Regions from separate parts of the Rhizobium sp. ZW T2_16 genome, predicted to be linked through region 1. Evidence: predicted binding sites of a transcription regulator. Region 1 holds the regulator's gene; each other region holds the start of a gene.
The links. Region 1 encodes PhoB, which activates phosphate uptake and scavenging genes when phosphate is short. Its sites were predicted from a motif close to TGTCATNNANCTGTCAT; they were not measured.
Positions count from the first base shown of each region.

Region 2: the regulator PhoB is predicted to act here: its motif matches at 2,088-2,104, upstream of ACI3K0_RS00250 (UDP-2,3-diacylglucosamine diphosphatase).
Region 3: the regulator PhoB is predicted to act here: its motif matches at 1,830-1,846, upstream of ACI3K0_RS04520 (YdcH family protein).

Region 1 covers NZ_JBJDRG010000003.1:170,806-176,970, reverse strand. The annotation lists gene pstB (phosphate ABC transporter ATP-binding protein PstB) at 1-756, shown strand, start outside; gene phoU (phosphate signaling complex protein PhoU) at 804-1,517, shown strand; gene phoB (phosphate regulon transcriptional regulator PhoB) at 1,547-2,230, shown strand; gene ACI3K0_RS10760 (PACE efflux transporter) at 2,301-2,735, opposite strand; gene ACI3K0_RS10755 (GcrA family cell cycle regulator) at 2,935-3,474, opposite strand; gene ACI3K0_RS10750 (aspartate aminotransferase family protein) at 3,879-5,075, shown strand; gene argF (ornithine carbamoyltransferase) at 5,126-6,043, shown strand.
Region 2 covers NZ_JBJDRG010000001.1:55,436-58,803, forward strand. The annotation lists gene ACI3K0_RS00245 (MFS transporter) at 1-1,107, opposite strand, end outside; gene ACI3K0_RS00250 (UDP-2,3-diacylglucosamine diphosphatase) at 1,223-2,044, opposite strand; gene ACI3K0_RS00255 (NADP-dependent malic enzyme) at 2,248-3,368, shown strand, end outside.
Region 3 covers NZ_JBJDRG010000001.1:914,678-918,045, reverse strand. The annotation lists gene ACI3K0_RS04535 (5-(carboxyamino)imidazole ribonucleotide synthase) at 1-971, opposite strand, end outside; gene purE (5-(carboxyamino)imidazole ribonucleotide mutase) at 968-1,462, opposite strand; gene ACI3K0_RS04525 (YdcH family protein) at 1,473-1,676, opposite strand; gene ACI3K0_RS04520 (YdcH family protein) at 1,906-2,082, shown strand; gene ACI3K0_RS04515 (sulfite exporter TauE/SafE family protein) at 2,232-2,999, opposite strand; gene ACI3K0_RS04510 (thiamine phosphate synthase) at 3,128-3,368, shown strand, end outside.

The DNA.
Region 1 (6,165 bases):
GCGTACAAGATGATTGGCAAGGACGTATCAGTCTATTACGGCGAGAAGCGCGCGCTTTTCGACGTGAACCTGAATGTCCGCGAAAACACGGTGACGGCGCTGATCGGCCCCTCGGGTTGCGGCAAGTCGACCTTCCTGCGCACGCTCAACCGCATGAACGACACGATCGAGGGCTGCCGCGTCACCGGCAAGATCACCCTTGATGAAGATGATATCTACGACAAGGAAATCGATGTCGTGGAACTTCGCGCCCGCGTCGGCATGGTGTTCCAGAAGCCGAACCCGTTCCCGAAGTCGATTTATGAAAACATCGCCTACGGCCCGCGCATCCATGGTCTGGCCCGCAACAAGGCGGATATGGACCAGATCGTCGAAGCCAGCCTTCAGCGCGCCGGCCTCTGGGCGGAAGTCAAGGATCGTCTTCATGAAGGCGGGACCGGTCTCTCCGGTGGTCAGCAGCAGCGTCTCTGCATCGCCCGTGCGGTTGCAGTTTCGCCGGAAGTCATCCTGATGGACGAACCCTGCTCGGCGCTCGACCCGATCGCCACCGCAAAGGTCGAGGAACTGATCCACGAACTGCGCGCCAACTATACGATCGTTATCGTCACCCACTCGATGCAGCAGGCCGCCCGCGTATCCCAGCGTACCGCCATGTTCCACCTTGGCCAGCTGGTCGAAGAGAACGACACGGACAAGATGTTCACCAATCCGGATGACCAGCGCACCCAGGATTACATCATGGGCCGCTTCGGCTGATTGGCCGTTGCCTGTTGCCCGCTGCTACGGATTTTGAGGACAAAGAGATGGTATCAAGTCATATCCTGTCGGCCTACGACGAAGAACTGAAGTATCTGCGCCGCCGCATCTCGGAAATGGGTGGCCTTGCGGAACAGATGTGCGGCGATGCCGTGCGCGCCCTGGTCAATGGTGACTCTGCCCTGGCCCAGAAGGTTATCTCCGACGACGTGATCCTGGATCACGCCGAGCGCGAGATCCAGGACAAGGCGATCGTCACTATCGCCAAGCGTCAGCCGATGGCTGCCGACCTGCGCGAAATCATCGGGACGCTGCGCATCGCAGCCGATCTGGAACGCGTCGGCGATCTCGGCAAGAACACCGCCAAGCGCGTCATTGCGGTTCAGGGCCATGGCGTTCCCCGCAAGCTCGCCCGCGGTCTGGAACACCTCTCCGATCTCGCGGCTGTACAGCTCAAGGAAGTGCTGGATGTCTATGCCAGCCGTTCGGCCGAAAAGGCAGAAGCGATCCGCCTGCGCGACGAAGAAATCGACGCCATGTACACGTCGCTTTTCCGCGAACTCCTGACCTACATGATGGAAGATCCGCGCAACATCACCACCTGCACGCATCTTCTGTTCTGCGCCAAGAACATCGAGCGTATCGGTGACCACGCGACCAACATCGCGGAAACCATCTACTACATGACGACGGGTGCTGTGCCGGAAGGCGAGCGTCCCAAGGACGATACGGCGAACACCGTCGGCGCGATTGCTGACTGATTTTGCCTGTCTGATGGAGTGTATCTAGTATGCAGCCGAGAATTGCGGTCGTGGAAGACGAGGAGGCGCTCAGCGTCCTCCTCCGTTATAATCTCGAAGCCGAAGGCTACGAGGTCGAAACCATTCTGAGAGGTGATGAGGCCGAAATCAGGCTTCAGGAGCGTGCTCCGGATCTTCTGGTTCTCGACTGGATGCTGCCAGGCGTTTCCGGCATCGAATTGTGCCGGCGCCTGCGCATGCGGCCAGAGACCGAGCGCCTGCCGATCATCATGCTGACAGCGCGCGGCGAGGAAAGCGAACGTGTTCGCGGTCTGGCGACCGGTGCCGACGACTATGTCGTCAAGCCGTTCTCGACGCCGGAACTGATGGCGCGTGTCAAGGCGATGTTGCGCCGTGCCAAGCCCGAGGTTCTCTCCAGCGTCTTGAAATGCGGTGATATCGAACTGGATCGCGAGACCCATCGCGTTCATCGCAAGAGCCGTGAAGTACGCCTTGGCCCGACCGAATTCCGTCTCCTGGAATTCCTCATGGTCTCGCCTGGCCGCGTCTTCTCGCGCTCCCAGCTTCTGGATGGCGTCTGGGGCCACGATATCTATGTCGACGAACGCACCGTCGACGTGCATGTCGGCCGCCTGCGCAAGGCGCTGAACTTCTCCAACATGCAGGATGTCATCCGCACCGTTCGCGGTGCCGGCTATTCGATGGAATCCTGATACGCGGGATAGCATCTGGAATGCAGGTTTCTCAGCCCGAGTGCGGTCATCCGCCTCGGGCTGAAGCATTTCAGGCCTTGGCTTCTTCCTGCCACTCAGGCAGCGGAAAGATCCGGTCGTAGGCCAGATTGAAGAAGAACGCATAGACCAGGTAGAACAGGGCGAACGAGATATCCATCACGAGCGCCTGCATCAGGCTCACGCCCAGATACCAAGCGATGAACGGCATGAGCACGATCAGCAGTCCGAGTTCGAACAGCACGGCATGTGCAACGCGCAGCGCCATGGTTTTCTGCGTACCGCCGCGATACGTCTGCATCAGGTGGTCGAAGCCGAGATTGTAGAGATAGTTCCAGCCGGTCGCCAGCGTTGCCGAAACGATCCCGACGACACCGATATGTTCGACCGGTATGCCGAAGACGAAAGAGGCGAGCGGTGTGAAAATCGCAAGCCCGATGATTTCGAAGCTGATTGCGTGACGAATACGGTCGCGTGTCGTGCGCATTTTATACCCCATTGGGTTATCCGGGTCGTCCCGGCATCAATGCCCATTCTGGGGGAGGTCGTCCTCACGCCTTTTCAGATAGGTGTTTGTGGCGCAGGAGGCAAGGCGCAGGCGGGCAAGGCTGCCTTGCAGAACCCGCAGCACGGCAAACAAAAAAGCGGGCCGAAGCCCGCTTGATCGTTGTTTATGGTGCCGAACTTTACGCCCGTGCAGCGCTCGGACGGCGGCGCTCGTTGACCGGCTGGTAGGCGAGCTTCGCATGGTAGGTGCAGTAAGGCGAATTATCCGGGGACTCACAGCCACAGAAGTGGAAATCGTCCGTCAGCGGATCGCCGACGGGCCACTTGCAGGTGCGTTCGGTCAATTCGGTCAGCGCCAGCTTGCGGGAAATCGGCAGGACAACGTTGGAAGCGGGACGGTAGACCAGTTCCTGCGAAGCCTCGAACTCGACCTCTTCCTTGAGCGCGGTTGCGCCGACCGGACGGGCGACCGGGCGTGCTGCCGGACGGGTGGCGAATGTCTGCTGGGGACGGGAAGTAGTTGCTGCTGGGCGCTTTGCCGTACGGTTCGTCGCGATTGTGCCGCCCGCCTTTGCGCGGCCCGGCAGGTTGAGGCGATGGACCTTGCCGATCACGGCATTGCGGCTTACGCCTCCAAGTTGTGCGGCGATCTGGCTGGCGCTCAAGCCTTCCGACCACAACCTTTTCAGTTTTTCAACGCGCTCGTCCGTCCAGTTCATGCCCGTTCTCCGCCTTTGAACGTTGGTGGCATGCAGAATCCCTCACCAATGTCGCGCGATACATCTCGCAACAGGCACTATATCTATGCTTTTGGTGACTAGTTCCGCCGCATGCAGTCTAGTAATTGATCTTTAACCTAGAGGTCCGCAGACTCCGTGACAAGAGTCCCCGGAATCGCCACGAATCGATTTCCCGGTTTTCCCCAACTTGCTTTCCGGGAGAGTCATTTTTGTCACAGCTGTCGGCAGGGTTGCGTCCTTGCAGCAAAATGCCTTGAAGCCCCAGATTTCCGTGAGTTTTATTGACATCACATGGATGAGTGGCGATAGTGCCGCGGCCGCCCCGAGGGCGGCATTTTGATTTTTTGAATATCCGCAATCGGATGCATTAGGAGTGAGCCGCCATGGCTGAATCTGCGCTTTTCGACACCTTTGCCCGGGCCCCGCTGCGCTTTGAGCGTGGCGAAGGCGTTTGGCTTGTGACGGAAAGCGGCGAGCGATATCTCGACTTCGGTGCGGGTGTCGCTGTCACGTCCTGCGGCCATGCCAATCCGCATCTGGTCGAAGCGCTGAAATCGCAGGCCGAGAAGGTCTGGCATCTGTCCAATCTTTATGAAATCCCGGAGCAGGAGCGCTTGGCGCGCCGTCTGGTCGACGCAACCTTTGCGGACAAGGCCTTCTTCACCAATTCGGGTGCGGAAGCGCTGGAATGCGCAATCAAGACGGCCCGCCGTTATCACTATTCCAAGGGGCACCTGGAAAAGTTCCATATCATCACCTTTGAAGGTGCCTTCCACGGCCGGACGATCGCAACGATCGCAGCCGGCGGCCAGGAAAAATATATGGAAGGCTTCGGCCCCAAGGCTCAGGGTTTTGATCAGGTGCCCTTCGGTGATCTCGATGCGCTGAACGCTGCGATCAACGAGAACACCGGCGCTCTGTTGATCGAGCCGATCCAGGGCGAGGGCGGTGTGCGTCCGGTTCCGAAGGAATTCATGCGCGAGCTGCGCCGCATCTGCGACGAAAAGGGTCTTCTTTTGATCCTCGACGAAGTTCAGACCGGCGTCGGCCGTACCGGCAAGCTCTTTGCCCATGAATGGGCCGGCATCACCCCTGACATCATGGCGATCGCCAAGGGTATTGGCGGCGGCTTCCCGTTCGGCGCATGCCTTGCAACGGCAGAAGCCGCATCCGGCATGAAGCCCGGCATCCACGGCACCACCTATGGTGGCAACCCGCTGGCCATGGCCTGTGGCAATGCGGTGCTTGATATCGTGCTCGCCGACGGTTTCCTGGAAAACGTTCGCGATGTCGCACTCGTCTTCCGTCAGGGCCTTGCTGCGCTCAAGGATCGTTTCCCGACCGTGATCGAGGATATTCGCGGCGAGGGCCTGTTGCTCGGCATCAAGGCAAAGGTGCCGGCCGGCGACCTGATCTCCGGAATGCGCGATCAGCATATGCTGGCCGTCATGGCAGGCGATAACGTCGTCCGCATTCTGCCGCCGCTTGTCGTCACCGCCGAGGAAGCGCGCGAAGGTCTTCGCCGTATCGAGCGTGCTGCCGAAACGCTGTCGGCTGACCAGCTGAAGAAATCCGCTTAAGAATACGTAGAGAGGGCGCCTTCCGGTTCCCTCCGTTAGGGAACAAGGTAATGGCATCTCCCAAGCATTTTCTCGATCTTTCCGCTGTGTCGGCGGGTGACCTGCGCTCCATCCTCGATGATGCAAAGGTGCGAAAGCTGGCAACCAAAGCCGGCACGGCTGACAAGCCGCTGGCCGGCAAGATGCTGGCCATGATTTTCGAGAAGCCGTCCACCCGCACCCGCGTCTCCTTCGATGTGGGCATGCGCCAGCTCGGCGGCGAGACGCTGTTCCTGTCGGGTACCGAGATGCAGCTCGGCCGCGCCGAGACGATCGGCGACACCGCCAAGGTTCTGTCGCGTTATGTCGACGCGATCATGATCCGCACCACCGATCACAAGCGCCTTCTGGAACTGGCCGAACATGCCACCGTGCCGGTCATCAATGCGCTGACAGACGACACCCATCCCTGCCAGATCATGGCCGACCTGATGACCTTCGAGGAACATCGCGGTCCCGTCGCCGGCAAGACGATTGCCTGGACGGGCGACGGCAATAACGTGCTGCATTCGCTCGTCGAAGGTTCGGCCCGTTTCGGTTACCGCATGAATATGGCCGTTCCGATGGGTTCCGAGCCGCATGACAAGTTCTTGAACTGGGCGCGCAACAACGGCGGCGAGATCATGCTCACCCACGATGTCGAGCGCGCGGTTGCCGGCGCCGATGTCGTGGTCACGGATACCTGGGTTTCGATGAACCAGGAACACAAGGCGCGCGGCCACAACATCTTCCAGCCCTATCAGGTCAATGAAGCGCTGATGAAGCAGGCCAAGGCCGATGCGCTGTTCATGCACTGCCTGCCGGCCCATCGTGGCGAGGAAGTCACCGACGCCGTGATCGATGGCCCGCAGTCGGTCGTCTTCGACGAGGCTGAAAACCGCCTCCACGCCCAGAAGTCCATTCTGGCCTGGTGCTTCGGCGCGATCTGAGCCTGTCTTCTGGCTCTTGAATTGGCTTGAAGCCGGCACCATTTGTCGGCTTTCAAACGCGCAGTGCCTGGTGCCGGCGCTTCAACAGACATCCCCGACATTTTCGAGCGGCCCAGCGGTTC
Region 2 (3,368 bases), on a different contig from region 1:
GGCGAAATAACCATAGATTTCCAGCTGCCGGTAGATGACGCCGGCAAGCAGGGTCGAGATCGCCAGAAATGCCCCGTTATAGGCGACATAGACGCCCTGCGCCGATGCCTGCTGATCCTCCGCCACCATTTCAGACAGACGGTATTGCAGCCCCAAATGAACGCAGGCGAAGCTGAATGCGTGAAAGATCTGCAGTATCCCGTAATACCAGACATCCGAGCCGAACGGAAAGAAGACCCAGCGCAGGATCGCCATCAGGCAACCGAAACGCAGTAGCCCCAAGGGTGTCAGGCGTCTTGCAAGGCTGCCGGAGATGAAAAAGATACCGATCTCGGCAATCACGCCGATACACCAGAGAGCGGAGATCACGGCATTCGAAAAGCCCATGCCCTGCCACTGGATCGTGCTGAAACCGTAAAACATCCCGTGGCTCGACTGGATGAGCGATGCACCAATCAAGAGGAGATGGACGGAGGCGCCGAGCGGACGACGTGATGCCCGTGGAGACGCTGCGACCGTGCGCCTGCCGATCTCCTGGTCGAGCCGGGGCGCGATGAAGGCGACGGCAAATGAGGTCAGGAGGACCGCAACCAGCATGAGCGGGATCGCGATATTGCCGATGGCCGTCGAGAGACTTCCGGCGATCAGCGTCGTCACCACAAACCCGACCGATCCCCAGACCCGCATCTTTCCGTAATGAAATCCCCAGCGCTTGACGCCGGAGATCGAGATCGATTCGACGATTGGCGTATAGGGGGCAAACAACGCTGCCTGTACGGCCACGGCGGCGAGCACGACCCAGAAATCGCCGCTGACGATCAGGCCGAGGATGGAGAATATCGATGTCGCCGCGGACCATGCGAGAATATGGCGTGGATCGCGAGCACGGGCACTGAGAGAGCCCGTCCCCATGGCGACAAAAACGCGAAACACCACCTGGGCCGCGAGGATCGCGCCGATCTGCATTGCGCTGAAGTTCAGGCCATGAAGCCATACGGGCAGATAAGGCACGAGAATGCCGTTGAGCGACATCGGTGCGGCATAGGCGAGCGAGCAGCGAAGCTGAAACTGCGGCGGAGCGGCAGACGATTTTGCGGCAATATTCACGGAATCACAAACGGCGATGAAAGTCTGCGAAGACTATCATCGCCGTTTGCAATGAAAACCGGATTACACGTTTTATGCGAAAACAAAGTGTATCGGTCGTGAAGATTTCGTCAGGTCAGGCAGCCTGCATGTTCTTCGTCTTCGCCGGTGCCGGCAGGGCATGCAACTCGGCTGTCACCTTGATGTCGCGCCAGGTAATCAGTTCCAGCGTTCCGTCATGATGTTCGGCAATTGCCGTGCAGCTTTCCACCCAGTCACCGGTATTGACGTAATGGATGCCGTCGATATCGGTCATCACCGCGTGGTGAATATGACCGCAGATGACGCCATCGACCTTGTTGCGCCTTGCCTCGTCGGCGACGACCTTCTGGAACTCACCGATGAAATTGACCGCATGCTTGACCTGCAGCTTCGCCCAGGCAGAAAAAGACCAGTAAGGCATGCCGAGACGACGGCGGGCCGCCGCCAGCACGACGTTGATGGCGATTGCCGCGTCATAGGCCCAGTCGCCCAGATAGGCGAGAAGGCGAGCGTTGCGCACGACCACGTCGAATTCGTCGCCGTGAAGCACGAGATATTTCTTGCCGTCAGCCATTTCGTGGATGGCGCGATCCGCAACTTCGATGCCGCCGAAATGGGTGCCGGGAAAATCCCGCAGGAACTCATCGTGATTGCCGGGGATATAGACGATGCGGGCGCCCTTGCGCGCCTTGCGCAACAACTTCTGAACCACGTCGTTGCAGCCTTGCGGCCAGAACCAGCTGCGCTTCAGTCGCCAGCCGTCGACAATGTCACCGACTAGGAACACCGTATCCGCTTCATGATATTTGAGAAAATCCAGCAGGAGTTCCGTCCGCGCCGCCTTCGAGCCGAGATGCACGTCGGAGATGAACAAGGTCCTGAAATTCCTGGTCTCACCTGTCGCTGTCACGGAAATCGTCCTTTCATAGCCAGCCCCGCCGCCTGAAAACCAGAGTCTTGTTTCAGGATGATGACAGGAGGTCTTTTCGGTGTGACAGCTGCCCTCGCGAATTCCTTACATCGATCAAATTAGCTGCTGTTACGCGCCGCTGTTTGATGTAATGAGGGGCCGCATTCTCCCCATATGGACCGGGAAAACAGACTAAAGCAGGAGCGAGCATGGACGCGCAGGATAAATCAAAGTCGGCCCCACCGAGCAGTGCGGATCTTGACGAACAGGCGCTGTTCTTCCACCGACATCCGCGTCCGGGCAAGCTGGAAATCCAGGCGACCAAGCCGCTCGGAAACCAGCGCGACCTGGCGCTCGCCTATTCTCCGGGTGTTGCAGCCCCCTGCCTCGCAATCCGCGACAATCCGGAAGCCGCTGCCGATTATACGGCGCGCGCCAATCTCGTCGCCGTCATTTCCAACGGCACGGCAGTCCTCGGTCTCGGCAATATCGGCCCGCTTGCATCCAAGCCGGTGATGGAGGGCAAGGCTGTCCTGTTCAAGAAGTTCGCTGGCATCGACGTGTTCGACATCGAGATCGATGCCGCCGGCATCGACGAGATGGTCTCGACCGTCTCTGCGCTCGAGCCGACCTTCGGCGGCATCAACCTTGAAGACATCAAGGCGCCGGAATGTTTCGAAGTCGAGCGCCAGCTGCGCGAGAAGATGAATATCCCGGTCTTCCATGACGACCAGCACGGTACCGCGATCATCGTTGCAGCCGCGATCCTGAATGGCCTGGAGCTGGCCGGCAAGTCGATCACCAACGTCAAGATCGTCACGTCGGGCGCCGGCGCGGCAGCGCTTGCCTGCCTCAATCTCCTCGTATCGCTCGGCGCGAAGAAGGAGAACATCTGGGTCCACGATATCGAAGGCCTCGTCTATGAGGGCCGTACAGAGCTGATGGACGAGTGGAAATCCGTCTACGTGCAGAAGAGTGACAATCGGGTTCTGGCCGACAGCATTGACGGCGCCGACGTCTTCCTCGGCCTCTCTGCTCCGGGCGTCCTGAAGCCGGAACTGCTTGTGCGCATGGCGGAAAAGCCGTTGATCATGGCGCTTGCCAATCCGACGCCGGAAATCATGCCGGAACTCGCCCGCCAGGCGCGCCCCGACGCGATGATCTGCACCGGTCGGTCCGACTTCCCGAACCAGGTGAACAACGTTCTCTGTTTCCCGTATATCTTCCGCGGTGCGCTCGATTGCGGCGCGAGCACGATCAACGAGGAAATGAAGATGGCCGCAGTCAAGGCCATCGCAGCGCTTGCCCGTGAAGAAGTATCGGACGTTGC
Region 3 (3,368 bases), on a different contig from region 1:
GCCAGCCATTGCGGCAGCGTCAGAATGTCGTCGCCGATCAGGTTGGTCATCACGCAATCGGAATGCCTGTCCGGGTCACCGAGCCCAAGACCGGCAACCGCGCGCATATGCTGCTCGAACTGCGAGATGACGCAGGCAGCCTCCGTCCAGTGGCCGGAATTGTGGACGCGCGGGGCAATCTCGTTGGCTATCAGCGTGCCATCGGCCATGGCGAAGAATTCCATGCCGATAACGCCGACGTAACCGAGCGCTGCGAGCAGCTTTTCGGCCGCAGCACGGGCGGTTGCCGCTGTCTCGGCCGGGATGTTTGCCGGCAGGGTCGACGTATGCAGTATGCCGTTGCGGTGGACATTCTCTGCCGGGTCGTAGCACCGAATCGTGCCGTCCTTGGCACGGGCGGCGATGATCGAGATCTCGCGCTCGAATGGAACGAAGCTTTCGAGAATCAGGGGCACGGAACCGAGCGCTTCATACGCGCCTGCGGGTGAGTCGTTGGCTGAGCGGAAAACGCGCTGGCCCTTGCCGTCGTAACCCATGCGACAGGTCTTCAGCACGCCCTTGCCACCGAAGTCGACCAAAGCTGCTTCGAGCTCCTGCTGGCTGTTGACCGCATGGAAACGGGCCGTCTCGATGCCGCAGTCGTTGAGGAAGTGCTTTTCCGTCAGTCGGTCCTGCGCGACTTCAAGTGCCTTGGATGGCGGGTAGACGGGAACCGAGCGCTCCAGCGTCTGGGCGGCCGAAACCGGCACGTTCTCGAATTCGTAGGTGACGATATCGCAGCGTCTGGCCAGTTCCGCGAGAGCGGCAGGATCATCATAGGCTGCGGTGATCTGCTCGTTGGCGACCTGAGCTGCGGGACAATCGGCCTGCGGTTCCAGAATGATGATGGTGAGGTTCAGCCTTGCGGCTGCCATTGCAAGCATGCGGCCGAGCTGGCCGCCGCCGATAATGCCGATCGTCTGCGCCTTCATGCTTCGTCCATCGGGTATTCGGCTACTGCGGCACTCTGGCGGGCGCGCCATTCGTCCAGGCGATAGGCGATGTCCTCGTCGGAGAGGGCAAGCACGGCCGCTGCAAGCAGGGCCGCATTGACCGCACCGGCGCGACCGATGGCGAGCGTGCCGACGGGAATGCCGGCCGGCATCTGGACGATCGACAGAAGGCTGTCCTGGCCGGAAAGCGCCTTGGACTGGACCGGAACGCCGAAGACCGGCAGCGGCGTCATCGAGGCGGCCATGCCGGGCAAGTGGGCAGCGCCGCCGGCACCGGCGATGATGACCTGAAAGCCCTCGTCACGCGCGCCCTTGGCGAAATTGAACAGGCGTTCGGGCGTCCGGTGTGCCGAAATGATGCGTGCCTCGTAGTCGATTTCGAGGGCATCGAGGGTTTCGGCGGCGTTCTTCATGGTCTCCCAGTCAGACTGGCTTCCCATGATGATGGCGACGGGCGGTGTCTCGGCCATTTGAGCGTTCCTAGGCAATTATGTCGGGCAGGATCTGATCTTCGATCTGGGTCATCTTGTCTTTTATGGCGAGCTTTTTCTTCTTCATGCGCTGCACGCGCAACGCATCGCAGCCCACCTTTATCATGGCGTTGATCGCGGCGTCGTAGTCTTCATGCTCCTGCCGGAGCTTTGCCAGCGCCAGCCGGTTGTCCGCCTGTTCCTGATCGGCCATGTCTTAAAGTCCCCATATCGATCCGGGCTTGTGACCCGGCCCAGCTTAATGCGCAAGCTCCTATCACCAAACCGCGTTAACGGGAAGTTCGCCAACGTCACGAATTTGCCGCGCTCTTGTCACGAAAACACCTTCGACAAACAGCTCAGATCGTGTCACACTTCCGTCGTAAACCTGAAGCTTCGGCCGATGGAGTGGCCGGAGCAGGCAATAGGGAAGGACATGCCACATGACCATCCAGGCTCATATAGCATCGCTTGAAAAGAAGCACGGCGATCTCGAGGAGGAGCTCCAGGCGATTCTTTCGTCTCCTTCATCTGACGATCGGGAAATCGCCGATCTGAAGCGTCGTAAGCTGCGTATCAAAGACCAAATGCAGCGCCTCAAGGCGTCTACACGCCACTAAGGCAAGCTAATAGAGCCATAGCCGCGGATCTCGATTTGGATATGATCCGATAGCGGCGCAAAACCCAATTTTCAGTTCTGGTCGTGGTTCATGCGGGCTGCGGCCAGAATTGTTTCCGGAGCCTGGTTTTATCCCCAATCCGGGCCTGTTCAGAACGGGAGGCCATCCCATAGCAGCTTGAGGCCGGCAAGAAAGGCGAGGCCATAGGTCATCGGGTAAAAGGTTTCGGCCTTGAGATGCTTGACGACGGCCGCTCCCATTATTGTCGAGACGAGTGCTACAGGCAGAAGCGTTGCCGACAGGGTCAGGTTCTGCGTATCCAACGCACCCAGAAAGAAATAGGGTATCACCTTCACCGCATTGACGATGGCGAAGAAGCGGATGCTCGCGCCGGTGTAGTTTTTCGGATCAAGCTGCATCGGCAGGACATAGATTTGGAACGGCGGGCCCCCGGCATGGGCAACAAAGCTGGCGTAACCCGAAAGCGATCCCCAGAATGTTGCGGCGACCGGGCGATGCGGGAGAGGGGCAACGATTTCGCCCCGGCGCCCATAGACCTGCCAGAAATAGCGGGCGGCGAACAGAATGGTCGCGGAAGCGATCACCACTTTCAGCGCATTGTCGGAGACATAGGCCGACGTCGCCCAACCGAGGGCGATGCCGATCACACCGCCGGGCATGATCATCAGCAGTGTTTTCGGGTCATTGTATTTGCGCCAGGACCACAGCGCGACAGCATCCATCAGAATAAGGATCGGCAGGAAAATTGCGGCTGCCTGGACCGGCTCGACCGCAAGCGACATGATCGGTACGCCCATCAAGCCGATCGCGCCGCCGATGCCGCCTTTCGACAGACCGACAAGCATGACTGCCGGAACTGCGGCGAGGAAGAACGACAGGCTGGGAAAATCTATCATCGGCGGTTACTGTCGAGGGTGTTGATCCTGCAATCCGTCCGGTCTATCGAATTGTCCGAATAAAACCAGAGCGGAACGTGCTGAAGCGGTACGTCTTCGCTTCAAGGCGAGAATGATCGGATAAGAACATGACAGAACCGGACAACCGCTGCCGCATCGTGCTGATCGTACCGGATGATGCCGATGCCGATCACCAGGCCAAACTTCTAACGGAGGCCATGTCGGGTGGCGATGTCGCATCGGTCATCCTCCCGCAATACGGGCTGGACGATCAGGCATTCCAGAAGCGGGCGGAAGTGCTGGTGCAGATCATCCAGAATGCCGGAGCCGCCGCCATCATTTCCGGTGACAGCCGGGTTGCCGGTCGCG